Regions from separate parts of the Sphingobium sp. TomTYG46 genome, predicted to be linked through region 1. Evidence: riboswitches for the same ligand, from Rfam matches in the RefSeq annotation. Region 1 holds a riboswitch; each other region holds the start of a gene.

Region 1 (10,112 bases):
AATGGTCTCGTCATGGTGTCATCCATCCAGGATCTCATGCGGAAAGGCATGGATCGGGCCGATGCAGCGCGTGCGGGAGCCATCCAGCGTCTGCGCCCCGTCGTTATGACGGCGCTGGTTGCGAGCCTCGGCTTCGTGCCGATGGCACTCGGCACGGGCGCAGGGGCGGAAGTGCAGAAGCCGCTCGCCACGGTGGTTATCGGCGGCCTCATCTCCGCGACGTTGCTTACCCTGTTCATGCTGCCGACGCTCTACGCGCGCTATGGGCGCAAGGAGATGCCCGGTGAGGAGAATCTGGACGAACCGCAACATCTGACGGGCGGTGTGGACGAACCGCAACCGCAGTTCTGAGGCTCGGACGGGGAGGGTCTTATGCAGCACAGCCCTCCCCGTCCCGCTTCGGAGAAGATCGGGAATATATCATGGTAGAGGAAACCATATTTACGGCGCATAGCTCGATACTGAAAATATGGAGCTTGTTGTCCGACCTTCCTGGCTATGGGCGGTGGCATCCGCATTATCGCGTTCTGAGCGATGCGATCCCCGGCAAGGACTTTCTCTTGTCGTGGCTGATCTTTGATGACCGGCGCGTCAAAATCTTGGTTCGGCTCGATCCTGTCGAGAAACCGCGAACGATAGGCTGGAGCGACGGCATCAGGGGCCTGCTGGTACTCAAGGAACGCTATGAGATCAGCCCAATCGCCAATGGCGCGGAAATACGTCATTCGTTTGAGTGTCGGGGTCTTATTGGCATGCTTCTTGGGAGCATCAAGCGCGGCGGCATCCGCAAAAATATGGCGGTGCAGGATGCGGCTTTCCTGACACACCTAAAAAAGCAGGGGCGCAAGCCGCAGTCTGGCAGGAGTTCTGTCCGCAAACCCGCGCCCGGTGCCCTTTCACGCGGGGCTGACAATGACTGACCGGCGGATCGCTGTGACCCCAGTAGATATACTGCGAAAGACTCTCGCATTGAGGAGGTCATCATGAAGCAAATGCTGCCCATTCTTCTTGCACTGGCAAGCCCAGGCTGCGCGTCACCGATGATCGAAAGGTCGGACGTCGCAATAGAAGTTTCACCGCATTCAAACGCAAAGTTCTCCGCATTGAAGACGATGCGACGCGGAGAGACCATGATCGTGTCGGGCAACATACAGTCCGTCCGTAGCCTGTCGCTAAAAGGGCATGTCGATATTGCTGGCTATGCCAAAGGGTCGAAGGTTCGTTCTGCAACGGCAGACATTCTGTACTTCTCACCCCAACGACCACGGCCCGCTTATTTTCGCGGGCGCTTAGTCGAGGGCGCCGAGAATTTGGATTTGATCAGTGTGTCATATGACGACGGGCCGAAGCACCCGGCAAATGACTGACGAATTGGGACGGATGTTGGGAGAGTAGAAATGCATGACCACAGTGCAGGCGGACACAGCCATAGCCACGACCATACCGCTGGCGCCAACGCCAAGATGCTTTTAATCGCCCTTGTCCTGACGGGCGGTTTTCTGGTTGCCGAGGTTATCGGTGCCTTTGTCTTCAACAGCCTGGCCCTGCTTTCCGATGCGGGGCACATGCTGACCGACGTGGCGGCGCTGGTGATCGCGCTCATGGCGATCCGCATCGGGCAAAAGGCGCCCGATGACAAGCGAACCTTTGGCTATCGGCGGCTCGAGATACTCGCGGCGGCCTTCAACGCGATCATGCTGTTCGCGGTCGCGATCTATGTTCTGGTCGAGGCCATCCAGCGCTTCCGTGAACCGGAGCCTGTCGGTTCGACAGGAATGCTCGTGGTCGCCACGCTGGGCCTGGTCGTGAACCTCATCGCCATGCGCCTGCTCATGGCGGGGAAGGATAAAAGCCTCAACATCAAGGGCGCCTATCTGGAGGTATGGGCCGACATGCTGGGGTCGATCGGCGTGATCGCGGGCGCGTTGGTCATCCGCTTCACAGGCTGGACGCTGGTCGATCCGATCGTGGCCGTGGGTATCGGCCTATGGGTTCTTCCGCGCACATGGATCTTGCTCAAAGATACCACCAATGTTCTGCTGGAAGGCGTGCCAGGGGGGCTGCAACTTGGCGAAATCCGAGCCGCCATTTCGCAGGTGCCCGGCGTCGGCGGCGTGCATGACCTGCATGTCTGGTCGATGACGACCAACGACGCCAGCCTGTCCGCTCATATCGAGATCACCGATCCGAGCCAAAGCGAGGTGGTGCGCAGAGATGTCCAGGCCATGCTTCAGCGTCAGTTTGGGATCGAGCATGTCACGATCCAGACCGAGAGCGAAGCCTGCGCAGACACCCATCATCTTCATCCCTGATGGTTTGTAGCCCTGCTACCGGCTGCCATTCGCCTTCGCTGTTCAGTGGCGTCAGAGATCAACAAGGGCTGCGGCGCCGGTTTGATCGCAGTCTTCTGGCTCCGATCCACACGCCGCTTACGGAGGTCGTCAGGCCGAGGAAGGAAAGTACCCAGAGCAGGACATCCCATGATGGCCGGTGGGAGGTGAGAATGTTCAAATCCCATTTGTGCAGCATGTCGAAAAGCCAGCGGTAAAGGCGACCGCGAGCGTCGATGGAACCAAGCTGCTCGCCGGTCCGGGGATCGAGATGCACCCATGTCTGCGCCGGATCGGTGAACGTGATCCGCAAGACGGGGAGGGATGCCAGCTCATCGGGGCCATACCAATAGGCATCGGGCTGCCTTATCATCTGGACGTTGCCGATGGAGGCTCCAGGCAGCAATTGTGTCGCTGCGCGCGTCAGGGTCGTGGGCGATGCGTTGAAAGGGCGCAGGGTCCGTCCGTCGATCAAGGCGCGTCGCCCCTGCCCGTCCTTCGCGACCATCAGAATTTCATGGCCCGGCGAGGGCATCGCCGTGATCTGGACCGCGCTGGGCATCTGCTTCCCGGCCATGATGAAGGCATTGGACGGGATCGACAGGGTGCCGAGATAATCACGCTGGTTCTTTTCCGCGATGCCTTCGGACCGGAACAGATGCCCCGGATCGACCGAAAGCCAACCGCTGAAGATCCATGCGACGAGGAAAATGCCACCCGCGAGGCCCGCGATATGATGCCAGACCATCCATCCGCGATAGGGTGTTATGCGTCCGCCCTTGTAGCGCCGTCGCCCGAGCCGTGCCCGCAGCAGCCCGATCCAGAAGCCGGTAACGCCGGTCGCGAAGCAAGGCCCCGCGACCCAGAGGATGACCTGTCGCCACAGTGCGCCATCCTGTCGCAATGCCGTGAAATAGAGCCAGTGTGGAACCGCACCCAGCCAGTTCCAGAAGCGTTCGCTGCGGATCGTGTCCTGCACGACATCGCCGGTTCGGGACGAAACGTAGATTTCGGTCCCTGCCCGGTCAGCAAGGGCGATTTGCCACAAGGGGCGGTGTCGGTCGAAGCGTTGGGCGACCGTCCATTGGTCCCGTTCGAAGGAATGGATCGACGCGACGGCGGCCCCGCCGAAACGGCGCGCAGCGCGTTCGGCCATGGCGGCTGTCACAGCCGGCACGGCCTGTCCGGCGGTCGCGGAGATGATCTCAGCTTCCCCGTCCCATGGATTTGTACGCCAGAGAGGTTTGCCGTCGCGCATTTCCAGCGTGAGTGAGCGCAGGCGGCTGCTGTCCGGCGGCGGCGCGGTGACATCGGCCCAGCGGATCGGTTCGAGCCGTGCGATCCGTTCCGCGTCCGTCAGCGACGGATAGGGCACATAGATCATCACCAGGCCCGATAGGAACCACATGGCGAAGAGCAGGCATGTGGCGATGCCGATCCAGCGGTGCCCAAGATAAAGCCAGCGGCGGGCAACATGGCCCGCCGCTGCTTTTCTGGTCGGTTTAGAACCGTGCACGCAGGGACACGTCCACCGAGCGCGGGCGGCCGAGCACCCATTGTTCGTTGTTATAGGCGGTGATCGCGTAGTCCTTGTCGAAGAGATTGTAGAGGCGCAGGTCCAGCGCGACATTGTCGGTCACAGCATAGGACAGGCTGGCGTCGACCACGGCATAGGCCGGCACGCGGAACTGGTTGGCATTGTCTGAATAGCGCTTGCCGACGTAGCGAAGGCCGGCGCGCGTCTGCAACCGCGTAATCGGCTCCCAGCGCAGCCACAGATTGGCGGCGGTTTCCGCGACACCGGGGGGCGTGAGGCCGTTATAATTGGTCGCGCCGCTGATGAAGTCGTCAAACTTCGCATCCAGCACCGTGCCGTTGGCGTCGATGCCAAACCCGTCGGCAAGGTCCACCGAAACCGAGGCTTCGATGCCTTTGGCCGAACGCTGGCCGACCTGCTCGACCGGGCTGGTGAGCGTCTGCTGGGAGAGGAGGCCCTTCTTGACGATGCGATAGGCGGCTAGGGTCGCCGAACCCCGTCCATCGAGGAAGCTCCCCTTCACGCCGAACTCGACCTGATCGCCGGTTGCGTGGCTGAATTGCACTTGACCCGTCGAATAGGTGGTGAGCGTCCCAAGCGGATCGACGCCGGTCGTGTATTGGCCGTAGAGCGACAATGCCGGTGTCGGCTGATAGACTGCGCCTACTCGCCAGGTCGTGTTGTCGAGCCGCTTGTCGAGCACCTGCGTCTCGCTCCGCACATTGCTTGGCGAATAGGCGAAGGTCCAACGGCGGACCCGGTTCTCCTCATAGCGCACGCCGCCGATGATCGAGAATTGGTCGTTCAGCTTCAGCCGGTTCTCGGCAAATACCGCATATTCGCTGGTGCGCGTGCGGAAGCGGGGCGCAATGCCCTGCGTGTCGAAGAACAGGCCCGGCACCGGGTTGAACGGATCGACCGAATCCTCCTGCGGGTCCGACCCGAAATCGTTGCTGTAGGTCAGCTTGACCAGATTGACGTCGAAACCGACAACCAGATCATTGGTGATGCCGCCCGCGACCGGCAGGCTGAGCTTCACCGTGCCCTGATCGCCATATTGGGTCTGGTCATGGACGATGCCCAGATTGTCCGCACGGTCCACCAGGCCGGTCGTTCCGTCATAGCTGTAGCTCTCCAGATTCTTCCAGCGGCGATAGCTGGTCAGGCGATAGGCGGTGTTCGAGATCGTGATTTGCTCGATCGGGGACCAGGTGGCAGTCAGCGTAGCGCGCTTGTCGCGAAAGCGCATCTCCGCGTCGGCGACGTTGAAATTGCGGTCCCGCACCCGCTCATCAATGCGGCCTTCGATCAGAGGCGTGCCGAAATATTTGCTCGGCTTCTGGTCGCCGTCATCATAGCGCAGGGTGAGCGAGAAATTGTCGGTGGGCGCGAATTTAAGCGCGCCCGACAGGGCGTGGCTCTCGGACTGACCGCGATCGACATAGCCGTCCGACCGGCGATAGCTGCCGTCGATGCGGAAGGAGAACATCTCGCCGATCGGGCCGCCTACGCCGGCGGCGGCATGGAAGCTGTCCTGCGATCCATAGCCGATCTCGCCCTGGGCCTCGAACCGCTCGCTATTGGGTTGCCGCAGGATGACGTTGATCGCGCCACCAAGCGCGCCCTGGCCATAGAGGACCGATGCTGGCCCGCTCAGCACGTCGATCCGCTCGGCAATCCAGGGATCGGTTGGATAGGTGATCGTTCCCGCGACAGGAAACAGGCGGATGCCGTCGACCAGTTGAAGCACCGATCCCTGGCCGCTGAAGCCGCGGGCCGCCAGCGCCGTGTTACCATTGCCCGGATCGGCAATATTGGTGATGCCCGGTGCGCGGGTGACGGCATCCTGAAGGGTAAGATCACCGCGCGCGCGCAATTCCTCGCCATCGACAACCGCGATGCTAGCGGGGGTTTCCAGGGGCGTCAGACCAAGCCGGCTGCCGGTGGATTGCGGAATGGCGAGAGCAGGTTGCCGCTGGCCGAAGACGATGATGGTGTCGCTTTCCGTTGCGCTGGCGGCGGAATCGTCGGCGTGGGCGGCGAGCGGCGCGCCCAGCAGCAGTACGGCGAGAGTATAACTGGATATATTGCGGATAGTCTTCTTCATTCTATCATGCCCCGTCGGCGTCATTCGACGTCGGGCAGGGGCGTGCCGTTACGAACGGTCGGCGCGCACCACGGGCGGACGCCTTGGCGCCCGTCGCACGAACCGATGCGGCCCCCACCGCTCGTTCGTCGCTCAGACGGAGTTCACCGTGCCTCGACCATCCCCTGGACCATGGCAAGAGCGACCAGACGCCGGCAGGTCTCCTGGCTCACGGGTCATCGCTTGATGCACGGCCTTCCCAGGCCTCGCAGGATTTAGCGTCCGGCCCAGTGGCTGGCGGATAGGTCAATGCCTATCCGCGCATGTACATCGCGCTCACCGCTTACAGTTGCAGGGACAGCCTCGGATTAGGGTGGCGAACCACCTTCACCGCGTTCCCTATTAAGTCCCTCTCGGGACACCGGCGCGATCATGTCCTGGCCGCTTGGCGCGTCCCGGACGGCGCTCCTGTAGTGAAATTGTGCGGTGCAGACAAGCGGGCATGGGCATTCCCGTTGGCGGTCCATTATCATTCCGTTGCAGGCTTTTGATTTTGGGGCCTGTTCCGGCCCCCTGGCGCAAGAGCCAAGCCGTCTCGGCCTGCGGCCTCCCTTGGCGATCAGGCGGTATCCCCACCCTTCCGCGCTGCGCTTGTGCAGGGCGGGTGATCCCCCTCCCCCTGATCGGCCCCGATTTGCGCCATTCCCCGACCCGCTTCGCCAGCGGGCAGAAGCCGATGGCACCCATCGCCTTCGGCTCCGATTTTGGAAGGGAAACAAGCATATGGCTCGCAGCACCACCCGCAGCGCAAAGGCCGCACGGATCGACATTTACGAGGAAGTCACCAACCAGATTGTGGCATTGCTGGAAGCTGGCACCCGCCCTTGGTCGCCGTCCTGGGCATGCGGGGCCAGTTCGCTTCCGTTGCGTCATGAAGGCACGCCCTATCGCGGCATCAACATCCTGCTGCTTTGGTCCGCCGCCATGATGCGCGGCTATGCCAATCCCTATTGGATGACCTACCGGCAGGCCCACGAACTTGGCGGGCAGGTCAGGAAGGGCGAGAAGGGCAATCTCGTTGTCCACGCGGGCACTTTCACGCCGAAGGATGATGACACCGACCAGCGCCAGAGCGGCGATGATGAGGAGGAGAGCAGCCGCGGCTATCTGAAGAAATATGTCGTGTTCAACGTCGAGCAGATCGACGGCCTCGACATGGGCAAATATCCCGCGCCATCCATCGAGATCAGGAACCGCGACGAGCGTGACAGCGAACTGGATGCTGCCTTTGCCCTCTATCCCGTTCCCTATAGCGAGGGCGGCACCAGCGCATTTTACAACAGCGTCAGCGATCGTATTCAGATGCCCGCCTTTGCCGACTTTGTAAGCGGCAATGCCTTTTTCGCAACCCTCGCTCATGAGGCTGTCCACAGCACCGGCCATAGGGATCGGCTGAACCGCGAAACACTGCATCGCTACGGCGAGAGCCGCGAAATGCGAGCCGCCGAGGAACTGATTGCCGAGATCGGCGCCGCGATGCTGTGCGCCCAGCTTGGCATGGAACCCACCGAGCGGGAAGATCACGCCGCCTATGTCGCGTCCTGGCTGACCGCCTTGCGGAACGACAAGCGCGCCATTTTCAGGGCCGCCACCGCCGCGCAGTCCGCAAGCGAACATATCCTGTCCTACATGGCAGGGCATCCCATCCAGCGCGCCGCCTGACAGCGAAACGGGCAGTGGAATGCCGCTGCCCTCCCCATCCCTATTTCCCAAGGACTGACCCATGAGCCTCGAATTTACCTACGCCGAGAAGATCGAGCGTATCCGCTTCCTCAACGATGCAGCGCGCCAGCAGCCCGGCGTATCGGGCCGTGCAACTATGACGATTGGTTTTGCCTCGCTTGATGAGCGTGACCGTCATGAAGCTGTGTCCCAGATCATTGCTTTCGATCAGTTTGACGAGGGTAACGACCCTTATGCCGAACATGATTTTGGCGCTGTCTATCGCCTTCATACGGGTGAATGGATGCAGCGCCGTCCCGGCAAGGAAGATGCCATCAGTCAGACCATATTCTGGAAAATTGACTGCTATGACAAAGCGTTGGAGTTTGGCAGTGAAGCCCCTTGGGATGACGAACGGACAACGCGCCTGCTGACAATCATGCTGGCGAGCGAGTATTGAATATCGCTGCCGCCCCGCTCGGCGGGGCGGCCATATGGGCTGTTGGTCAATAGCGATTTATTGTGTTTTCGCTCCATTCTGGATAGGATGCTGAGAGGGCAATTTACCATGCTTGAGTTCGACATCGGGGCGGTCAGAGTGCAGATTACGGCGATGGATTTCATGCGGGGTGAGGCGGCTGGCGAGCTTGCTGGCTGATCCCCTTGGTATCCGATGACCCTGCCTCCGCCCATGACGGCGATGAGCCTGTACAGGCCCGGACGGGGCCGGGAGGCATCGCCTTTCTTCCTCCGCGTGATCCTCCCATCGGCCAGCGTTACCGCATTTCCCTTGGAAAAATTCGGGATGAACTTGACCGTTATCTGCCAGCGGCGCGCCGTGAGGCGGCGGACCGCCTTCAGGCGTTGGTCAAAAATGGCGCGCCTGAGCCTCGCATCGTGGCTGCGCGGATCGAACTGGCCTATCTCCGTCATGCCAAAGGTCCGACCTATCAATCGCATTTGCTGACCCATTTGGGGCACAGGGAGGTCGATGCCGTTATTTCCCCGCAGCAAACGCCCCTGGAGCGGGTGCGAGAGATCGGCGCTGCCCTCGCGACGCGCATCAACAGTCAACAGCCGGCGAACATCTTGCGCGCTGTGCGTTCGCTGGAACGGCCGATCCTGGCTCCCGGCCAATCGCCTGCCCATGAGGGCCTGGCCGAGACCTTCCTGAAAAATAACCCCGACCAGAATAAGGCCGATCCCCGCTTTGCTGCCGCGCAGGTCATTGTCGACAAGATACAGGCCGTTTCGCAGGCGCGCGGCGATGGCCCCCGTCTGATCGAAGCGGCGACCGATGCTGCTCGCACGGCGGTCGCCGCCAATATCAGGGCTGGGAAGCCTGTTGACGATGGAATCTCCTTGCCCCTCTCCCCTGCTCCCAATGGGCCGGACAAGGGCAGAAGCCGCTAACGGTCACGCTCGCGCGTGGCGCAGTTCATGGCACCGTCAGCCCTCCTTGACGGCCTCTGATGCAGGGGAACACCAAGGGCGGCCGCCCTTTCGTTCCCGAACAAAAATAGACCGCCCGTGTAATCCGCCAAGCCCGGTGGTCCGCCGCCCTTTGGGGCGGCGACCAGGCTAAGGCGGCTCGCCCGCGCCAGCGGTCGATTTTTGCCCTCCCTCCCCGTCCCGCTCCTCGCCGGAGTGGCAGAGCCGCAGGCCGCAGGCAGCGGCTTTCAGCCAAGGAAGGAGGTCAAAAGAATGACTTACACACGGTATCGAGGCGATCCCTACTGGAAACGCGCGAAGGTGGACGGGCTGGCCGTTGACGGCACCCCCTACAAACGAGGCGAGCGGGTTTTCTACTACCCGCGCACCGGCGCGACCTACGCCGGAGACGCAGCGCACCGCGCATCGGTCGAGTTCGAGGAACTGGCCGCCTTGGAGGGCTGACCCTCCCCTTCCCCATTCGATCATTAAGATTTTCAGGAGCTACCATCATGGCTATCATGACCGTCAAACTGTCGCAGCTTCGCCTTTCCCCGCTCAACACGCGCCGGGTTAAGCCTTCCGCGATCAACTCCATGGCCGACGACATTGCGGCGCATGGCCTGTTGCAGAACCTTGTCGCCTATGAAGAGGATGAACTGTTCTGGGTTTTCGCAGGCGGACGGCGCTATCGTGCGCTCAAGGAACTGGTGAAGCGCAAGAAGATCGCCAACAGCGATTTGTTCCCCATCGAATTGCGGACCAAGGAAGAGGCCATCGAGCTATCCTATGCCGAGAATGCGGCGCGTGAGGACATGCACCCTGCCGATGCGATCCGGGCATTTGCCGCGATGCGCGATATCGGCATGTCGGCGTCGGAGATCGCGGGGCGGTTCGGTTATTCCGAAAGCTATGTGGCGAAGATGCTGCGGTTGTCGGCGCTCAATCCCAAGCTGATCGACATTCTCTCCAAGGACCAGCTTACCCTTGAGGCGGCGAAGGCGCT
Region 2 (10,112 bases), on a different replicon from region 1:
GCTCGATCAGGCGGGCGCGAACCCCTTCGGCGCTATGGTCGTGATAGGGGACCATGGGACGATCCGAGCCCGCATAACGCAGCAAACGTGCGCTCACCCGTGTATCTTCCACGGCGATTACATCGGCCAGCCGCAGGACATCGGCCGCGCGCGGGCTAAGGTCTCCGAGGTTGCCGATCGGCCCCGCAACGATGTAAAGCCCGGGCTCCAGCCCAGAAGTTGTAGTTTCCATAAGGACGCCAGATGACAGAGACGGATGCCCTCCGGCAAGCGAACATGTTCGCGGCAATGAAGCGCGGTGCGCGTATTTTGTTCGCCGCCAGCGCGTTGCTGCTCGCCGCCTGTCAATCGATCGTGCCGCGTGGGCCGGGTCCGGTGCGGCCGACGGAGCCTGTGCCGAGCGGCCCCGATGTGACGCAGGGCCTGCCCACGGACACGCTGCGCCACCGCGTCGCGCTGCTGGTGCCGATGAGCGGACCCAATGCGGGCGTTGGACAATCCATCGCGAACGCGACCACGCTGGCGCTGCTGGATACCAAGGCCGACAAGGTGCGCATCACCACCTATGACACCAGCATGGGCGCGGCTGCGGCGGCGAACAAGGCGCTGGCGGAGGGCAATCGCCTGATCCTGGGGCCGCTGCTGGCCGAGGATGCGCGGGTGGTCGGGCCTATCGCGGCTCGGGCGAACGTGCCGGTGATCAGCTTTTCCAACGATGTGAGCGTGGCCGGGAACGGCGTCTACATCATGGGATACAACCCCAACCAGTCGATCGAGCGCGTCGTCGAGTTCGCCAAGGGCAAGGGGCTGTCGAAGTTCGCGGCGCTGGTCCCCAAGGGCGTCTATGGCGAGCGGTCGGGCACATCGCTGCTGCGCGCGGTCGAGGGTGCGGGCGGGACGGTCGTGTCCATGCAGACGTTCGACCGGTCACCCACTTCGATGACGGCGGCGGTCAAGAAATTGCAGGCATCGTCCAGCTATGACGCGCTGCTGATCGCCGACAGCGGGCGCGTGGCGATGCAACTCGCCCCGATCGTGCGGAAGAATGGCGGCGCGACCGCGCGCCTGCTGGGCACGGAGCTGTGGAATACGGATCGCGGGTTGGCGTCCACTCCGGCTTTGCGGGGGGCGTGGTTCGCCAGTGTGTCGGACGGACTCTATGGCCAGTTAGCGGGGAAGTATCGGGCGCGTTATGGCAGCGCGCCGTTCCGGTTGTCGGCGCTGGGATATGACGCGGTGCTGCTGACCGTGCGGATAGCGCGGGACTGGAAACCGGGGACGGTGTTCCCTGCGGCAAGGCTGCGCGATTCGGGGGGCTTTTCGGGGATTGATGGCGCGTTCCGGTTCGGGCGTGGCGGGATTGCCGAGCGGGCGCTGGAAGTTTCGGAGGTTGGTGCGGGCACCTATACGGTGGTGGCGGCTGCGCCCAAGGCTTTTGGGGAGTGATATAACCTCCGTTCGCCCTGAGCTTGTCGAAGGGCTCTTCTTTCTTCAAGAAAAGTAAGGGGCTTCGACAAGCTCAGCCCGAACGGATGTGGTGGTGATTAGCTTTTGATCCGTCCCGTGGGCAGGATCAGCGGCCATTCGCCGTCGGGCTCGATGCAGGCGGAGATGCCGTAGACTTGGGCAAGGCTCTGTTCGGTGAGCACCTCCATGGGCTTGCCGTCGGCGACGAGGCGGCCCCTGTCCATCAACAACAAACGGTCGCAATAACGAGCCGCCATTCCGAGGTCGTGCAACACCGTAACGACCAGCGAACCGGTGCGGGATTCGGCCTTGAGCAGGTCCATGACATCCAGTTGATGACCGGGGTCGAGAGCCGCGAGGGGTTCGTCGGCGATCAGGGCTGGCGCGCCAACCGCGAGCGCTCGGGCGAGGAGAACCCGGGCGCGCTCGCCGCCTGATAGTTCGGTGGCGATCCGGCCTTTCAGATGCAGAACATCGGCGCGGGCGAGCGCGGCATCGACCGCCGCTTCGTCCTCGGGTGACAGGCGGGAGAGCGGGCCAAGATGCGGCATGCGCCCGAGCGCCACAAGGCGTTCGACGAGCAAGGGCCAGTGCAGCGTCTGGCCCTGCGGCAGATAGGCGACGCGGCGCGCTATGTCCTTGCGGCTGAGGCTGGTGATCGGGCTGCCGTCGATCCAGACTTCGCCGCTTTCCGCGCGGACGAGGCCAAGCAACGCGCGGATCAGGGTCGATTTGCCCGCGCCATTGGGGCCGATGATGCCGACCAGTTGCCCCGGCTCCAGCACCGTGGTGACGCCGGTCACGGCGGGATGGCGGCCGAGGCGGACGGACAAGCCTTCAGTCCGGAGGGTCACCATAGCCGCCGCTCCCGCATGAGGTGGACGAGGAAGACGGGGACGCCGAGCAATGCGGTCAGGACGCCCAGCTTCAACTCGCTGCTGGTGGGGATGAGGCGCACGCCGATGTCCGCGAGCGTCAGCAGCGCCGCGCCGCCGAGCAGCGAGGGGAGCAGGATGGCCGAAGGGGAGCGATCCGTCAGCGGGCGGACCAGATGCGGCACGATGAGGCCGACGAAACCGATCGCGCCCGATACCGCCACCGCTCCGCCGACGCCGATCGCGACGCCCAGCATCATGCGCAGCCGCGCCTTTCGCAGATCCACGCCCAGAGCCTGCGCGCCCTCCTCCCCCAAGGTCAGCGCATCCAGGCTGCGCGCATCAGCGATCAGCAGCGCTGAGCCGAGGATGACGCAGGGCAGCGCGATCCAGACATGGGCGTAGCTGCGGTTCTCGAGGCTGCCCATCAGCCAGCTCATGATCTCCATCGCGGCGAAGGGATTGGGCGACAGGTTGAGGGACAGGCTGATCCCTGCACCGGCCAGCGTCGCGACGGCTATGCCTGCAAGGATCAGGGTGAGTGGGCTTTCCGATGGGCCTGCGAGGAGGAACAGCGCGGCGATGGCGATGAGGCTGGTGGTGATGGCGAGAGCGGGGAGGATGAGCGGGTGAAGCTGTGCCAGGCCGAAATATAGGGCGCAGACGGCTCCGAGAGCGGCCGCGTTGGAGGCGCCGAGGACCGAGGGTTCGGCGAGCGGGTTGCGGAGATAGCCCTGAAGCGCGGCTCCCGCGAGGCCGAGCATCGCGCCGACGATCAGGCCGAGCAGCATGCGCGGCAGGCGCAGGTCGATGAGGATAGCGCGAGCCACCTCGTCACCGCCGCCGGTGAGGACGGCTAGGATGCGGGCGGGCGAGAGTGAGACGGCCCCCAGCGTGAGGGAGCCGAGCGCCGCAGCCAAGGTTAGGCCGATCAGAAACGGCAACAGCAGGGGATGGCGTCGAGCGCTCATGGCTTGCGCCCTCCGAAACCGCTGTTAGGAATCGTAGTGCTCCTGCGAAGGCAGGAGCCCAGTTCCTGCGTCTGAGCTGGGCTCTCACGAGCCACTCGTCTCGTTCGAGTGCCTTCGCAGGAGCACGGCAAGTTGCAGAGGCAGGATTGATGCGCAGAAAGATCATCGCGGCGCTTTGTGCGCTCAGCCTGACCGGCGCTGCCCCCGCGCCGCCCAAGCGTATCGTGTCGCTCAACACCTGTTCCGACCAATATGTGCTGGCGCTCGCCGATCCGGGACAGATCGCGGCCTTGAGCCCCTATGGGCATGATCCGGAACTGTCGGCGGCGGTCGCCAAGGCGCGGCGTTTCCCGGTGCTGACACGCCCGGCCGAAGAGGTATTGGCGCTGCGTCCCGATTTGGTGATCGGCTTTCCCGATGGCGCTGGCGGCGTTGTTGGCGCGCCGGATGGGCGATGGCGCAAGCTGGGGCTGGCGAGCGCGGACAGTTTCGCGGCGATCCGCACCCAGATCCGGCAGGTGGCAGCCATTGTCGGCCATCCCGCGCGAGGCGAGGCGATGATCGCGGGCATGGAGCGCGACCTTGCCGCCCTGCCCCGGTCCCGGCGCGGCGGCGTTGCGGCCTATTATCAGCGGCGCGGCTATATGACCGGGACCGGCACTTTGTTCGATGAGTTGATCCGGCGCGCAGGCCTCACCAATCTGGCGGCGAAGCTGGGCAAACCGGCGCTGGCGCAGGTGCCGCTGGAGGAAATGATCGCCGCCCGGCCCGACTATCTGATCGTGGAAGAAGGTAGCGAAAAGGTCGTCGATCAGGGGACGGAGATGCTGCACCACCCGGTGCTGCGATCCATCCTGCGCATCCGCGTGCCGCAAGCCTGGACGGTGTGCGGCGGTCCTGCTTATGTGCAGGCCGCGCGCAGCATCGTGACGCAGGCGGATGCTGCGGGCAGGCGTTGAGGGGCGAAGCGTCACGCCCGCCCCTCTTTCCCGTCATCAGAAGCGGACACGTGCGCCGGCATAGGCCGACCGGCCGTAGGTGTTGTAACCATAGACCGTCGCGTATTCCTCATCGGTCAGATTGTCGATGCGGCCGTAGATTTCGAGATGTTCATTGATGGGCAGCGAAGCGCGAATGTCGAGCCGGGCATAGCCATCCAGACGCTGGGTGTTGGCGAAATCGTTAAAGCTGTCGCCGACCATGGTGAGCGTCGCGCCGGTCGATAGGCCGAACGCCCATTCATAGTCAGCCGAGACGCTGACCGCATCCTTGGCGCGACGGGGGAGACGCTTGCCTTCGTTGAGGCCGCCTTCGGAGCGATCGATCGCGTCGATATAGCTATAGGCGGCAGTGACGGTAAGCGCATCGACGGGCTTCAGCGTGACGGCGGCTTCCACGCCCCTCGCACGCGTGCGCGTAAGATTGACGTAGCGGCCAAACGGCGGGGCGAAGCCGTCGAAATAGATCTGGTCGCGGGTATCGCGGCGGAACGCGGTGACAGAGATCATCGCCCGGCCACCATCCAGATTCTGGTCGAAGCCCACATCATAGCTTTTCGACCGTTCAGGCTTCAGATCGACATTGCCATAGGTGCCGTCGTAGATCTGGTAGAGGGAGGGTGCCCGGAAGCCTTCGCCATAGCTGGCACGGATGTTGGTACGGCCTTCATTGGGCGTGTAGTTTGCGTTTGCGCCCAGCGTCGTCTCGCCGCCGAACTGGCTGTGATCGTCATGGCGCACGCCGCCGGTCAGCGACAGCCCCGAAAGCGGCTTCACCACGGCCAGGGCATAGACGCTGTCGATGTTGACCTTGGCCGCGCTGACGACCTTGTCGCCTGTGAAGAAGTCGTAATAGAAGGAATCATAGTCCGGGCGTTCATGCTCGTAGCCCAAAATCAGCTTGGCCTGATCCACCGGCTGATAGACACCTTCATATTCGAAGCGCAGATTGGTGCCCGAATAGCCATAGTCCGGCGCGGTGGAGCTGGGCGCGAAGAAATAATCGCGATCGTTGCGGAACCAGGTAACGGCCGCACGTTGCGTCAGCTTGCCATCGAATGACGCAAGGTTGATCCCAGCATAGCCGACATATTGATCGAGCTTGCTGCTGTCCGTGGATTCCACCGGCGCGCCGAAGAAGATGTCGGTGTCGAGGTTCGCATGGATATAATAGCCGCGCAGGTCGAGGCTGAGATTGTCCGTGAACGCCAGTTTCAGCTTCGCGTGGGTGGCAATATTCTCATAGCCGTCCTTTTCCGTGCCGCCCTTGGCCGCAGAGATGCCGTCGGTGTGGAAATAGGCGACGCCAGCGCTGCCCGAGGCAATGCCCGCGCTGCCCGACACATCTGCTTTCGCATTCAGGGTGTCCGCATAGCCATAATCCACCGAGGCGGTGCCGCCAAAGCCTTCACCCGGTTCGGCTGACATAATGTTGACGACGCCGCCGATCGCCTGGCTGCCATAGACGACGGAGTTGGAACCGCGCAGCACTTCGATGCGGCGGATATTGCCGGTCAGCAGATTGCCGAAGTCATAGGCATCGCCAATGATGCTGGGGTCATTGATCTTGACGCCATCCAGCAGCACCAGCGTTTGCGTCGTTTCCGCGCCCCGGATCGAAATGCCGGTCACGCCGCCTACGGCGTCGGCCCGGTTGAAACGAATGCCCGGCGTGGTGGCGATCAGGTCCGCGACGCTGACGTTCTGGCGGGTTTCGATCGTCTTTGCATCGATGACGGTGATGGCTTGGCCGACTTCGTCGGTCGGCTGCGCAATGCCCAGTGCGGTGACGACGATTTCGTCGGCGTCTTCGGCAAGCGCTGGGGTGGCGGCGAGGAGCGCCAGCAGTGAAATTCCGGTCCTGATCATGTTCTTGTCTTCCCTGAGCGTCATGCGACATGAGCCCAGGGCATCCGCGTAAGCGGTCAATGCACGGAAGAAGGAGACGCCAGCCCCGTCCCGCGCACCGATGCGGCCCTGCGCCGCTTCGTCGCTCAGACGGAAAACACCGTGCCTGGACCGATCCCTGGACCCAAGGCAAGAGCGACCCTGCGCCGGCAGGTCTCCTGGCTCGCGGGTCGTCGCGGCGATGCACGGGCCTTCCCGGACGCGTGTCCAGTGGCTGGTCCCCCTCGCCTTCCCCTTTTGAAGGTCGCGGGTTTCCGGGTGCATCGCGCTCACCGCTTACAGTTGCAGGGGCAGCTGCGGATTTGGACGGATGAGCCGTCCGCACCACATTCCCTTTCCGGCGCGATCTTCTTTTCATGAACGGTTGCCCGCTCACGCCGCGCGCCATAGGGGAAAGTGAAGGTTCTGCCAAGGAGTGGATCGATGCGATTGCTGGGCGCGGTGCTGGCCGGAGGGCGATCCAGCCGGTTTGGGAGCGACAAGGCGCTGGCGCTGATGCCGGACGGGCGCACGCTGATCGAACATGCGGTGGCGGCGATCGCGCCCCATGTGGAGGCGGTGGTGGTCTGCGGACGGACGGTCGAGGGTATGACCAGCCTATCCGATCGGCCCGCGCCGGATATGGGACCGCTGGGTGGGCTGAACGCGGCGCTGCATCATGCGCAGAGCGAGGGCTATGACGCGGTGCTGACGACGGGGTGTGACATGCCGGTCTATCCGGCGGCGCTGGTGGAGGCGCTGGCAGGAGAAGGCGCTGCGGTGTTGAAGGGGCAGCAATTGGCGGGGTTCTGGCCTGTCGGGCTTGCAGATGAAATGGACGCGCATCTGGCTGAGGAGAATAGCCGGTCGATATTCGGCTGGCTGGAGCGGATCGGCGCGCGGATCGTGGAGCGGGCGGATATCGTCCTGCCGAATATTAATCGACCGCAGGATCTTGCCGGATTGCCAAAAAGCTAGCCACCGCGTGCTCCTGCGAAGGCAGGAGTCCAGTTCTAACGGCGCAAATGGGCTCCTGCTTTCGCAGGAGCACCTAGGCTCAGGACCTATTAAATTGCTTGCAGGGATGCAGATCGGTTGATTCAATGGCGGCGCAAGGAGGCGTTGTCATGAGTGATCTGATCTGGTTGTCGGAGGCGCAGATGCGCCGGATCGAGCCATATTTTCCGCTGTCCCACGGCGTGCCGCGGGTGGATGATCGTCGGATCATCAGCGGTATCATCTTCGTCATCAGGAACGGCTTGCGATGGCGCGATGCGCCCGCCGACTATGGTCCGCCAAAGACGATCTATAATCGTTTCATCCGGTGGAGCCGGCTCGGGGTGTTCAACAAGATCTTCTCTGCCCTTTCAGCGAAGGGCGGGAAGCCCGATCAGTTGATGATTGACGCGACGCACCTCAAGGCACACCGGACGGCGGTCAGCCTGCTCAAAAAGGGGCTGTTCCCAGACATATCGGACGCACCAAGGGCGGCCTGAACTCGAAGCTCCACGCTGTGTGCGATGGCAAGGGCAGGCCATTGGTCAGGCTGAGCGAGGGACAGATGAGCGACTATAAGGGGGCCGCCCTGATGCTCGACGCCTTGCCTCGGGCCAAAGCTCTACTCGGTGATCGAGGTTATGACGCCGACTGGTTCCGCAAGGCGCTCGCCGAACGCAACATCACCGCCTGCATCCCGTCAAAGAAAAACCGAAAGGTCACGATCCCGCACGATGCCGTGCTCTATCGCCAGCGGCACAGTATCGAGAACATGTTCGGCCGACTCAAGGATTGGCGGCGCGTACACACTCGCTACGACCGTTGCGCCCACACCTTCATGTCCGCCATCTGCATCGCAGCAACCGTCCTCTTCTGGCTCAATCAATGAGTCCTGAGCCTAGTTACATCATCAGAACAGCAAACCCACGGGCTCCACCGGTCTGAACCTGCCGATACCCCTTACCTTCCTTCCAACTAAGGCAGGTGCATCGACAGGCTCAAGGCAAAGATGTGGAGGGCAAGTTCAAACCTGTAGGGCGACGCTCGCGGCGATCTCCATAGGCATGGTCGTGCCCGCCACCGCTTCACCAATCAGAAGCAGGGTCGGATCTTCATCGCTGATCGTGGCCACCAGGAAGGCAAGCGCTGACAGCTTGCCCCTGATCAGGCGTTCGGTGGGCAGCGAGACGTTGACCGCCACCATCACGGGGGTTTCGGGATCGCGTCCGGCGGCGATCAGCTGGCGGCTGATCTCTCCGGCAGCAGCGCGGCCCATATAGATGCCGAGCGTGCCACCGGGGCGGGCGAGCGTTTCCCAGTCGAGCTTGAGCGGCTCACCAGCTCTCAGATGCGCGGTCACCAGCGTCAGGCCGCGCGCCTTGCCGCGCAGGGTGAGCGAGGCGTTGCCGCTTGCTGCCGCCGCGCTGGCGGTGGTGATGCCGGGGCAGATGCGGAAGCGGATGCCATCGGCGGCGAGATGCTCCATCTCTTCGGACGAGCGGCCAAAGACGGACGGATCGCCACCCTTAAGGCGCACGACGCGCTTGCCCGCCTTGGCAGCGGCGAGGAGCAGGTCGTTGATGCTTTCCTGATCCTTGCTGTGGCGGCCGGAGCGCTTGCCGACGCTGATGCGCTCGATGCCCTGCGGGATGAGGTCGAGGACGCCGGGTCCGACCAGTGCGTCGTAAAAGACGATGTCGGCCGCCGCCATCAGCTTTTCGGCCTTGCGGGTCAGCAGATCGGGATCGCCGGGACCTGCGCCGACCAGCCATACTTCACCGGGGGCGATAAGTTCATTCGGCTGCATGGAGCGTCTCCTGCGGGATTTGGGCGAGGATGTTGGCAAGCGCGGGGCGGCAGGACCCGCAATTGGTGCCCGCGCCGATCGCCTTGCCGATGGCGGGAACATCGACCAGGCTCTGGTCGCGGATGGCCGCGACGATCTGGTTGAGGCCGATGTCGAAGCAGACGCAGATGGTCGGGCCTTTGTCAGGCTGGCTGCCGGGGCCTCGCGCGGCGAGGACGGAAGCGCCCACCTCTTCGGCTTCGAGCTGGCCGATGAGCCAGTCGCGCGAGGGGAGCAGGCCGGTGCGGGTGACGAAGAGGACGCCTGCCAGCTTGCCATCCTTGATGATCGCAACGCGGCGGGTGCCTCGCGACATGTCGATGGCCTCGACCCGGTCGCCCTTGGGCAAGCAGGCTTCGAGGCGGGCGGGATCGCCATTGCCCGCGACTTCGTAGAGCGCGCCGCCAGGCACGGTGACCTTCGTGGCCCAGAGGCAGGGGACCTTGGCGGGCTGCTCACCGCGCAGGATGAGGAAGCCCTTCCACTCGGTCGCGACCTTTTCGATGCTGGCGGGCGTCGATTTGAAGCCCGGCTGGCCGGAATGCGGATCGACCAGCGGCCGGGGCAGCAGGCCGGTGCGGCCGCCGGTCGAGATCTGATCGGTCCAGTGGATCGGGGTGAAGATTTCGCCGACACGCTGGCCTTCGCTCAATGCCACGCGGAAGATGCTGTTGCCCTGCGCGGTCTGGACGCGAGCGAGGTCGCCATCGCAAATATCCAGCTCCCCGGCATCCTTCGGGTGGATCTCGACCAGCGGTTCCTCGCGATGACGGGCGAGCTTGGGCGAGAGGCCGGTGCGCGTCATCGTGTGCCACTGGTCGCGATAACGGCCGGTGTTGAGCGTCATCGGCCACTGCTTCAGAGGGTCCTGAAGGTCCATCTGCTTGGTGAGGACCAGCCGGGCCTTGCCATCGGCGGTCGAAAAGCGGCCATCCGCAAAGGGCTTGTCGCCACCCCAGCGGAACGGCTCCATCGCCTCATAGGCGTCGTTGCCGATGGTTGCCTGCGCGCGAAGGTTGAGCAGCCGTGCCCCATCATTCTGATAAGCGGTCAGGCGGGCATGTTCGCGCCA
Region 3 (10,112 bases), on a different replicon from region 1:
GGATCGGCGCGTGCATCATCGACCATCTGACGCCGCCGCTGACACGTGCCGAGACCTATGGCCCGTTGAAGGAACTGGAGGCGCTGGTCGATGAATATTATCTGGCGGCGGGGATGGACCCGCGCAGGCTGGAAACGCTGCGCCGGGACATATTGGCGCTGGCGGCGTCTCAAGGGCTGGACAAGGATGCGGGCGCGCAGGGCAGCGGAGACGATGCCTTGGCAGCGATCGACAACTATCTGTGCGAATTGAAAGAAATGCAGATTCGGGACGGATTGCATATCTTTACCCGCTCGCCCGAAGGTGCGCTGCGCCGGGACTTGCTGATCTCCCTCGCCCGCTGCCCCAGGGGTCTGGACGAGGATCAGCAATCGCTGCTGCGGGCTCTGGCGGACGATCTGGAGTTGGGCTTCGATCCGCTGGATTGCGGCATGGGCGCTTCATGGGAAGGCGCGCGACCGGAGGTGCTGGGCAGCGTGGCGGACGATGCGTGGCGCAGCGTGGGGGACACGGTCGAGCGGCTGGAACTCTACGCCATCCAGCTGATCGACTATGGCAAAGAAGCGCCGGGACCGCATAGCGCGGCGGTTCTGGGGGCTGTGAGGAAACAGCTTGCGCCTCGCGTGGATGCCTGCGGCGACGCGGAAAAGGCGGGGCTGCTCCGCGCACTCGATGGCAAGTTCGTGCTGCCCGGCCCTTCCGGCGCGCCCACGCGCGGGCGTCCCGATGTGTTGCCGACCGGGCGGAATTTCTATTCGGTCGATACGCGCGCGGTGCCGACCGTGGCCGCCTGGAATCTGGGCCAGCGGTCGGCCGACCTCATCGTGCAGGACTATCTCCAGCGCGAAGGCGATTATCCCCGCGCCATGGCCCTTTCCGCATGGGGCACGGCGAACATGCGCACGGGTGGGGACGACATCGCGCAGGCATTGGCCCTGATGGGCGTGCGGCCCCGGTGGGACTGGGCATCGGGGCGGGTCGTCGGATTTGAGGTGATGAAGATCGCCGAGTTGAACCGACCGCGCGTGGACGTGACGCTGCGCGTGTCGGGCTTTTTCCGCGACGCCTTTCCCGAACAGATCGACCTGATCGACAGCGCCGCGCGCGCCGTGATGGCGCTGGATGAACCCGATGAAGACAATCCCGCTGCGGCGAGGCAGCGGGCGGAGGCGGCTGCGCTGATTGCGGAGGGGACGTCTGAAAAGGCGGCGCTGCGTCGCGCCGGGGCTCGCGTTTTTGGATCGAAGCCGGGTGCATATGGTGCGGGTTTGCAGGCGATGATCGACGAGCGGTTGTGGCATGATCGATCGGACCTTGCGAACATCTATCTCGATTGGGGCGGCTATGCCTATGGTGGCGGGGTCGAGGGCGACGCGGAACGAGACCTTTTCAGCCAGCGCCTGAGCGATGCCGACGCCCTGATCCAGAATCAGGACAATCGCGAGCATGACCTGCTCGACAGCGACGATTATTACCAGTTCGAGGGCGGGATCGCAGCGGCGGTCGAGCATCTCTCCGGCCGCAAGCCGCTCAGCTATCATAATGACCATAGCCGACCCGAGCGGCCCGTCGTCCGCACGCTGGAGGATGAGATCGGCCGGGTGGTGCGGGCGCGGGTCACCAATCCCAAATGGATCGCGGGCATGATGCGGCACGGTTACAAGGGCGCGTTCGAAATGGCCGCCTCGGTTGATTATCTCTTTGCCTTTGCCGCGACGACCCATGGCGTGAAGGATCATCATTTCGACGCCGTCCACGCCGCCTTCATCGAGGATGAGGTGGTGCGCGGCTTCATGGCGGACGCCAACCCCGCCGCGCTGCGCGAAACCGCCGCGCGCCTCCGCGAAGCGCTGGACCGGGGGCTGTGGCGGCCACGGTCGAACAGCGCGGCCATGCTCCTCGCTCAACTCAAGGAACCGACATGATCGAACGCACCCCCGAACAACATGCCGAAAAGATGAAGAAGAAGCAGGCCGCCCATGACAAGATCATGGCCACCAAGACGCAGGAAAAGGGCCTGCTGATCGTCCACACCGGCAAGGGCAAGGGCAAGACGACCGCGGCGCTGGGCATGGTCGTGCGCGCGATCGGCCATGGCAAGAAGGTCGGCGTCGTCCAGTTCGTCAAGGGCGCAATGACCACCGGAGAAAAAGTCGTGTTCGATGCGTTTCCAGACAATGTCACGTTCAAGCCCATGGGCGAAGGCTTCACCTGGAACACGCAGGACAAGACCCGCGACATCGCCCTCGCCCGTGAAGCATGGGACGAGGTAAAGCGGATGATCGCCGATCCGGCCTATGATATGGTGCTGGCAGATGAGCTTAATATCGTCCTGCGCTATGACTATCTGCCGGTGGGGGAAGTGGTCGAGGCGGTGACTGCGAGGGACGAAATGAAGCATGTGCTCATCACCGGCCGCAATGCGCCCGAAGCGCTGATCGAAGCGGCCGATCTCGTCACCGAAATGACGTTGGTCAAGCATCCCTTCCGCAGCGGCGTGAAGGCACAGGCAGGAATAGAATTCTGACATGAGTGGACCCGCCATAACCCCGATCGACAGCGCGCAGTTCGAGGCGCTGGTGCGGGCGCGGCGGGACATTCGCCATTTCAGGACCGATCCCATCGACGAGGGCGATGTCGAATGGCTGCTAAGCATGGCGCATCGCGCGCCATCGGTCGGATTATCGCAGCCATGGCGCTTTGTGCGGATCGAGACGGAGGGGCTGCGGGAGAGGCTGGCGCTTCATGTCGATGCGCAGGTGAGGGAAGCGGGCCGGGAGTATGAGGGCGATCAGGACAAGCTCTACCGTAGCCTGAAGCTGCACGGCCTCCGCGAGGCGCCAGTGTTGTTCGCAGTCTATTGCGACGATGGGACGGAGACGGGCCATCATCTGGGCGCCGCCACCATGCCCGAAGCGCGCCGCTATAGCTGCGTCATGGCGGTGCATACGCTGTGGCTGGCGGCGCGGACGCGGGGGATCGGCATGGGTTGGGTGTCGATCATGGAAGCGGAAGGCGTGGACGCGATGCTGGACGTTCCGGCCAGTTGGGAGTGTCTTGGGCTGCTCTGCCTCGGACGGCCGGAGAGCGAAGAGGATGCCCCGGAACTGGAACGACGCGGATGGGAACAGCGGACGGATTGGCATTCAGTGGTGGTGCGGCGTTAGCGCAACCCGCTCCCACCTATTCGCCGTTCGGGCTGAGCCTGTCGAAGCCCCTCACTTCTCTTCAAGGAAAGAAAAGCCCTTCGACAAGCTCAGGGCGAACGGGGTGGACGATTCTCCCTACCCCTCACCCAACAAGAACCCCAGCACCAATGTTTCAAACCGTTCCTTGCATTCGATCATCGCCCAATGGCCGCATTTGGGGAACACATGCAGTTCCGAGTTCGGGATCACCCGCATCGGGAACAACGCGCCATCGAGCGGGCTGACCTTGTCGTCGCGGCCCCAGGTGATCAGCGTGGGCGCCTGAATCTTGCCCAGATAATCGATCCTCTGCGACACGCCCGGCCCGCTCATCGACTGCGCGATGAAGCCCAGAGCCGCGCGCGTGTACATCTTGCGGCTGCTCTCCATCGTCACCGGTTCGAGCGCGGCCTTGTAGCGCATGTCGATCAGTTCGTCGGTAATGATCGATTTGTCGTAAACCATCGATTCCAGCCAGGCGATGATGTTCTCGCGCGTCGGGTCCTCGATGAAATCAACAAGTCGGGTCAGCCCTTCATTGGGAAAGGTGGAGGTGATGTTGAACCCGATCCCGCCGATGGTGATGTAGCGCTGCACCCGCTGCGGATGAGATGCCGCGAGATGACCACCGACAATGCCGCCATAGCTGTTGCCCAGCACATGTGCTCGATCGATGCCAAGGCCGTCCATCAGCGCAACCACCGCATCGCGCGCCACCGCTACCGGATCGCCATTCACAGGATCGCTTTTGCCATAGCCGGGCGCATCAACGATGATCGTGCGAAAATGCTGGGAAAAGAGCGGCAGATTGCCCTGAAAATTCGCCCAGCCCGTAACGCCGGGGCCTGATCCATGTAGCAGCAGCAGCGCGGGGCCTGATCCAGCCTCATGATAATGAAGGCGGCCATTGGCGGTTTCGAGAAAACGACTGGTCGCTTCGAAGCTGAGATCGCTCATCATCTGCTCTCCATGTTGTTATTCGCAGAAGGGACTAGCCCTGGGGCAAAGCGGGCGCAAGCAAGCCGTCGCTGCCCACTTCCCTTTCGCGCGCATCGCCCTTATGAAGCGCAGCGGATCGGGCTTGCCCGGTCCATCGATCGCGCCGGTGTCCCGCAAGGGACTTAAATGGGAACGCGGTGCGGGAGGTTTCCCTCCCTAATCCGTGGCTGTCCCTGCAACTGTGAGCGGCGAGCAAGGCATGGACCGGCCGGACCCTTAAAACAGGGACGGTCAGCCACTGGAGCGATCCGGGAAGGCCCCATGCCAACGCTATGACCCGCAAGCCAGGAGACCTGCCGGAGCAAAGGTCGCTCTTGCCATGACCCAGGGGATGGTCACGGCTCGGTTCTCCGTTTGAGCGACGAATTCGTGCGGCTACGGCCGTGCAGGCGTGCGGCCTGTCCGCTTGCCTGTGCGTGCCGTCCGCTTGTCGTGGCGCTGGTGCGGGGAGTGCAGGAGCAATGCAGGAGCTGATGCGGCGTGACGCAGCGCGAACCGGCGTGCGCGGCTGGTGTCCGACGGCATGGCGGCCGATGATGGCTGGCGACGGGCTGTTGGTCCGGGTGCGCCCGGCGCTGGGCCGGATGACCCGCGCGCAGGCAGTGGGATTGTGCGAGGCCTCTCTCGCGCTGGGCAATGGGCATATCGACGTTACCAATCGCGCCGCCTTGCAAATCAGGGGCGTGAACGAGGCAGGCCACGGCGCATTGATGGAGCGGCTGGTCGGGCTGGGGTTGGCGGATGCCGATGCGGATCGGGACAGGCAGATTCCCGTCCTCATCAATCCCGATTGGTTACCCGGCGATGACAGCGCCGTCATAGCCGCCGCCTTTATCGCGCGCATGAAGGAGCTGCCCGATCTGCCCGCGAAGGTCGGCTTTGCGATTGATGCGGGGCCTGCCCCGGTCCTGAGCGATGTTCCGGCTGATTTCCGGATCGAAAGAGGGACGACCGGTGCGCTGATCCTACGCGCTGACGGGCGCGCGCATGGCGTGGCTGTGAGCGCAGAGAACGCTGCCGAGAGGCTGATCCGTCATGCCCATTGGTTCGTGGCCAGCGGTGGCGCGCAAGCCGGGCGCATGGCGCGGCATTCCGCCCCGCTGCCTGATATAGCGACCAAGGCCCCTGCCCCAGCCCGGCCTCGCGCTGCTGCCCTAGCCACTGCCCCCGGCCCTTTTTATGCAGCGCCCTTCGGTCGGATCGAGGCGGCTGCGCTCCTTGCCGTGATGGCGGGCGGTGTGGAGGCGGTGCGGCTTACCCCTTGGCGTGGACTGGTGCTGGAAGGCAGCGACGCCCCGTCCGATGATCCGGCCGATACGCGCCTTTCCGCCGATTGCTGCCCCGGTGCGCCAGCCTGCCCGCAGGCGAGCGTCGCCACGCGCGATCTGGCCGCCCGGCTGGCGCCGCATGTTCGCGGACTTCATGTCTCGGGTTGCGCCAAGGGGTGCGCCCGACCTTCGCAGGCGACGGTGGTCCTCACCGGGCGGGATGGCCGTTTCGACCTTGCCCACAATGCGCGCGCAGGTGGGCCGCCGCTGCAAACGGGACTGTCGCCCGACCAGATAATCGCCCTCTTCGGAGCCCAATGATGCCGCATCTCTATGAAACCAACGGGGCGGAAATCTATCGCCAGTCCTTCCGCATGATCCGGGCGGAGGCGGCGCTCGACCGCTTTGCGGCAGAGGAAGAGCGGGTTGCCGTGCGCATGATCCATGCGGCGGGCATGGTTGGCCTCGCGCCGCATATCCGCTTTTCGCCGCGCTTCGCCACGGCCGCAATCGCCGCGCTGGAAGCGGGCGCGCCGATCCTGTGCGACGCCCGGATGGTGTCGGAAGGGATAACGCGCGCGCGCCTGCCCGCTGGCAATCTGGTCCTCTGCACTTTGGCCGACCCGCAAGTGCCTGATCTTGCCCGCGCCATGGCGAATACCCGCTCGGCCGCCGCGCTGGAGCTGTGGCGGCCGCATCTCGCGGGTGCCGTCGTCGCGATAGGCAACGCCCCAACCGCGCTGTTCCACTTGCTCAACATGCTGGAGGACCCCGACTACCCACGCCCGGCGGCAATCATCGGTTGCCCGGTCGGCTTTGTCGGCGCGGCAGAATCGAAGGAAGCCTTGTGGGAGGCGCAGCCGGTTCCCAGCTGCATCGTCGAAGGGCGGCTGGGCGGCAGCGCGATCACCGTCGCGGCGGTCAATGCGCTCGCGAGTGCGGCCGAATGATCGGGACCATTCACGGCGTGGGCCTAGGCCCCGGCGCGCAGGACCTGATGAGCGTGCGGGCCGACAGGCTGATCCGCGATGCCCGCCACATCGCCTATTTCCGCAAGCCGGGCCGCGCAGGTCATGCCCGAAAAATCGTCGAAGGACTGTTGCGTCCCGACGCGGTCGAATATGCGATGGAATATCCGGTGACGACCGAGATTCCGGTCACCGACCCGCGATATAATCAGCGGCTTTCCGCCTTTTATGCGGAGTGCACCACGCATCTGCACGGGCTGGCGGCGGCGGGTGAGGATGTGGTTGTCCTCTGCGAGGGCGACCCCTTTTTCTACGGCAGCTTCATGCATCTGCACAGCCGCCTGTCATCACTTGCGCCCATGCGAATCGTGCCCGGCATCACCGGCATGTCGGGGGCCTGGACGGCGAGCGGGACGCCGATCAGTTGGGGCGACGACGTGCTGACGGTGCTGATGGCGACGCTGCCCGAAGAAGAGCTGGCGCGCCGTATCCATGACACCAATGCGCTGGTCGTCATGAAGATCGGCCGCAATCTGGCGAAGCTGCGCCGGGCGGTGGAGGCTGCTGGCAAGCAGGACTGCGCCTGGCTGGTCGAATATGCCACGATGGCGGACCAGAAGATCACGCCGCTGGGTGAGGCGGAGGCTGTCACCAGCTATTTTTCTATCCTGCTGGTCCATGGGCAGGGACGGCGGCCATGAGCGGATGGGTGGCGGTAGCCGGGCTCGGGCCGGGAGCCGAAGGGCTGGTGACGCCCGAAGTGACACAGGCCCTGGCGGAGGCGACCGATCTGGTGGGTTATGCGCCCTATGTTGACCGCGTGCCGGATCGCCCCGGACTTCTACGCCATGTGTCGGACAATCGGGTGGAGCTGGAGCGCGCGGCCCATGCGCTGGAACTGGCGGCGGCCGGGCGGCGCGTGGTGGTGGCGTCCTCCGGCGATCCGGGGGTGTTCGCCATGGCGTCGGCATTGTTCGAGGCGCTGGAGGCCGGGCCGGAAGCGTGGCTGGGGATCAACATCCGCATCCTGCCCGGCATTACCGCCATGCTCGCCGCAGCCGCACGGGCGGGCGCTCCGCTGGGGCATGATTTCTGCGCCATCAACCTGTCGGATAATCTGAAGCCATGGGCGTTGATCGAGCGTCGGCTGCGCCTTGCCGCGCAGGCGGACTTTGCGATGGCTTTTTATAATCCCCGGTCGAAGGCGCGGCCGGATGGCTTTGCGCGCGTGTTGGACATCCTGCGCGAGGAGTGCGGCGACGATCGGCTGATCCTGTTCGCGCGTGCCGTTTCGACGCCGGAAGAAGAATTGCGTGTCGTGACGCTTGGGCAAGCAAGCGCCGATATGGCAGACATGCGCACGATGGTGATCGTTGGATCAAGCCGCACCCGCCTGATCGAGCGCGCGGCAGGTCCTATCCTCTATACGCCGCGCTGGGCCGAATGATCGATCCACGCCAGCACGTCGCCGATATCATGAATGGCCTGCGCCTGTGGCAAAGGCGGCCGGTCGATCATCATGACGGGCAGGCCGATCGCCCGTGCGGCGTCGATCTTCGCGCGCGCGCCGTCGCCTCCTGCGTTTTTGGCGACGATCAATTCAATGCCGTGCGCGCGCATCAGGGCAAGATCGCCCGCCAGCGTGAAGGGGCCGCGATCCACGACCAGATGATGGCGCGGCAGCGCGGGAGGCAGTTCGGGCGCATCGACGAAGCGGAGCAGGTAATGATGCTGCGGCTGGGCGGCAAAGGCTTCGACATGCATACGCCCAAGGGCCAGCATGACGCGCCGGGGGGCACCGTCGAGCGCCCGGACAGCGCCGCCGATATTGGGCACATGGGTCCAGCGGTCGCCCTCCCCTGCTTGCCACGCCGGGCGGGTGAGCATCAGATGGGCCGTGCCCGCCTCGCGCGAGGCCGCGAGTGCATTCGCGCTGATCGTCGCGGCGAAGGGATGGGTCGCATCGATGAGGTGGGTGACCCGCGCGGCTTTCAGATAGGCCGCCAATCCAGCCGCACCGCCAAAGCCGCCGACGCGCACTGGCACCGGCTGCGCGCGCGGGTTGCCGGTGCGTCCGGCATAGCTCAACATGGCGCGCTCGCCTCGTTCGGCAAGGGCCTTGGCGAGCGCGCTCGCTTCGGTCGTGCCGCCCAGGATCAGGATGTTGCGCATGGTGGCTGAAGGTCCCTGGCTGACGATCATCGGCATTGGCGAGAATGGAGCGGAGGGCCTGTCCGACGCCGCGCGCGCCGTGCTGGAACAGGCTCGCCTCGTGACCGGCGCGCCGCGCCAGCTGGCGCTGCTGCCACCCCTTAGGGCGGAACTTCTGAACTGGCCAGTGCCCTTTGAGGATGGAGTGACGGCGCTGCTTGCCCGGAGAGGGGAACCGGTGGTCATGCTGGCGTCAGGCGACCCCTTCTGGTTCGGGGCGGGGACCAGCATCACGCGGCACCTTAGGACGGAGGAGTGGGTGGCGCATCCGGCGCCATCGACCTTCTCCCTTGCGGCTTCGCGCCTCGGCTGGGCGTTGCAGGAGTTGGCCTGCCATGGCCTGCATGCCGCGCCGTTGACCCGGTTGAGGCCCGGACTTGCATCGGGACGCCGCGCCATCCTGCTGCTTCGGGACGGGGCGGCGGTGCATGCGCTTGCGTCCTATCTCAGTCAGGAGGGCTTTAGCGCATCCATCCTGCACATAATGGAAGCTCTAGGGGGACCGCGCGAGCGGATCAGGCAGGCGCGGGCGCAGGAACTCACTTTCGACGATATCGCTCACCCCGTTGCCGTGGGCGTCGATATGGCGGGCGATGGCGATGCGATGCCATGTGTCAGCGGAATCGCCGATAGCTGGTTCGATCATGATGGGCAGATCAGCAAGCGGCCCGTCCGCGCCCTGACGCTGTCCGCGCTTGCCCCCCGACCGAGCGAAACATTGTGGGACATCGGCGCGGGATCGGGATCGATCGCGATTGAGTGGCTGCTCAGCCATCCTTCCACCCATGCGCTGGCTTTTGAGGCTGACCCGGTGCGCGCCGCACGGGCAAAGGCAAATGCGGAACGGCTGGGCGTCGATCGGCTGACATTGATCGAAGGACGCGCGCCTGCGGTGCTGGACGGCCGTGTTCGCCCTGACGCCATCTTCATTGGCGGTGGATTGAGTGAGACGCTTATGGAAGCGATCATCGCCTTGCCCGGCCAGCAAACGCGGCTGGTCGCGAATGCGGTGACGCTGGAGTCCGAAGCGCTGCTGGCGCGATGGCATGGACAGCTGGGCGGGGAACTACTGCGGATCGAATTAGCCAGCGCCGCGCCGATCGGCACCCGGCGAGGGTGGAAAGCCGCTTATCCGCTGGTGCAGTGGAGCGTCACGCTATGATCGTTGCTGGCTTTGGCTGCCGCAGTGGTGCGGGAGAGGGCGGTTTGCGGGCGGCACTTGCCGGGCATGGCGCGAGCGTCACGGCTCTGGCGACCCTGATGCACAAGGAAGCGCTGCTCGCCCCCCTCGCCCGCGCCCTGGGCTTGCCGCTCATCCTGATCGACCCCGGCGCGATCGAGTGCGTGGAGACGCCCACGCGCTCCAGCGCCAGTCTGGCGGCTTACGGCACCGGCAGCGTTGCCGAGGCGGTCGCGCTGGTTGCAGCCGGAAGCGGCGCGCGACTGATCGCAACCCGCATCATCTCGCCGGATGGGCA

What was found. A riboswitch is a leader RNA that binds a small molecule or an ion and turns the genes downstream of it on or off. The one in region 1 is predicted to bind cobalamin.
Region 2: another riboswitch for cobalamin. It lies ahead of ACZ5YV_RS00500 (TonB-dependent receptor plug domain-containing protein); the one in region 1 lies ahead of ACZ5YV_RS17300 (TonB-dependent receptor).
Region 3: another riboswitch for cobalamin. It lies ahead of ACZ5YV_RS15475 (cobalamin biosynthesis protein CobG); the one in region 1 lies ahead of ACZ5YV_RS17300 (TonB-dependent receptor).

Annotation. Positions count from the first base shown of each region.
Region 1 covers NZ_AP027326.1:11,077-21,188, reverse strand. Annotated here, with positions in the region: gene ACZ5YV_RS17325 (efflux RND transporter permease subunit) at 1-351, shown strand, start outside; gene ACZ5YV_RS17320 (SRPBCC family protein) at 423-920, shown strand; gene ACZ5YV_RS17315 (hypothetical protein) at 984-1,367, shown strand; gene ACZ5YV_RS17310 (cation diffusion facilitator family transporter) at 1,398-2,312, shown strand; gene ACZ5YV_RS17305 (PepSY domain-containing protein) at 2,371-3,846, opposite strand; gene ACZ5YV_RS17300 (TonB-dependent receptor) at 3,833-5,974, opposite strand; cobalamin riboswitch at 6,151-6,394, opposite strand; gene ACZ5YV_RS17295 (ArdC family protein) at 6,737-7,675, shown strand; gene ACZ5YV_RS17290 (DUF3768 domain-containing protein) at 7,737-8,135, shown strand; gene ACZ5YV_RS17285 (hypothetical protein) at 8,339-9,088, shown strand; gene ACZ5YV_RS17280 (hypothetical protein) at 9,380-9,571, shown strand; gene ACZ5YV_RS17275 (ParB/RepB/Spo0J family partition protein) at 9,619-10,112, shown strand, end outside.
Region 2 covers NZ_AP027324.1:95,720-105,831, reverse strand. Annotated here, with positions in the region: gene rsmI (16S rRNA (cytidine(1402)-2'-O)-methyltransferase) at 1-232, opposite strand, end outside; gene ACZ5YV_RS00520 (penicillin-binding protein activator) at 244-1,446, shown strand; gene ACZ5YV_RS00515 (ABC transporter ATP-binding protein) at 1,545-2,324, opposite strand; gene ACZ5YV_RS00510 (FecCD family ABC transporter permease) at 2,318-3,313, opposite strand; gene ACZ5YV_RS00505 (ABC transporter substrate-binding protein) at 3,463-4,272, shown strand; gene ACZ5YV_RS00500 (TonB-dependent receptor plug domain-containing protein) at 4,309-6,180, opposite strand; cobalamin riboswitch at 6,351-6,623, opposite strand; gene mobA (molybdenum cofactor guanylyltransferase) at 6,643-7,176, shown strand; one part of gene ACZ5YV_RS00490 (IS5 family transposase) at 7,326-7,659, shown strand; one part of gene ACZ5YV_RS00490 (IS5 family transposase) at 7,659-8,083, shown strand; gene cobA (uroporphyrinogen-III C-methyltransferase) at 8,219-9,001, opposite strand; gene ACZ5YV_RS00480 (molybdopterin-dependent oxidoreductase) at 8,988-10,112, opposite strand, start outside.
Region 3 covers NZ_AP027325.1:486,084-496,195, forward strand. Annotated here, with positions in the region: gene cobN (cobaltochelatase subunit CobN) at 1-1,925, shown strand, start outside; gene cobO (cob(I)yrinic acid a,c-diamide adenosyltransferase) at 1,922-2,527, shown strand; gene bluB (5,6-dimethylbenzimidazole synthase) at 2,529-3,167, shown strand; gene ACZ5YV_RS15470 (alpha/beta fold hydrolase) at 3,285-4,148, opposite strand; cobalamin riboswitch at 4,275-4,502, shown strand; gene ACZ5YV_RS15475 (cobalamin biosynthesis protein CobG) at 4,661-5,776, shown strand; gene ACZ5YV_RS15480 (precorrin-8X methylmutase) at 5,776-6,405, shown strand; gene cobI (precorrin-2 C(20)-methyltransferase) at 6,402-7,124, shown strand; gene cobJ (precorrin-3B C(17)-methyltransferase) at 7,121-7,870, shown strand; gene ACZ5YV_RS15495 (cobalt-precorrin-6A reductase) at 7,846-8,595, opposite strand; gene cbiE (precorrin-6y C5,15-methyltransferase (decarboxylating) subunit CbiE) at 8,594-9,796, shown strand; gene ACZ5YV_RS15505 (cobalamin biosynthesis protein) at 9,793-10,112, shown strand, end outside.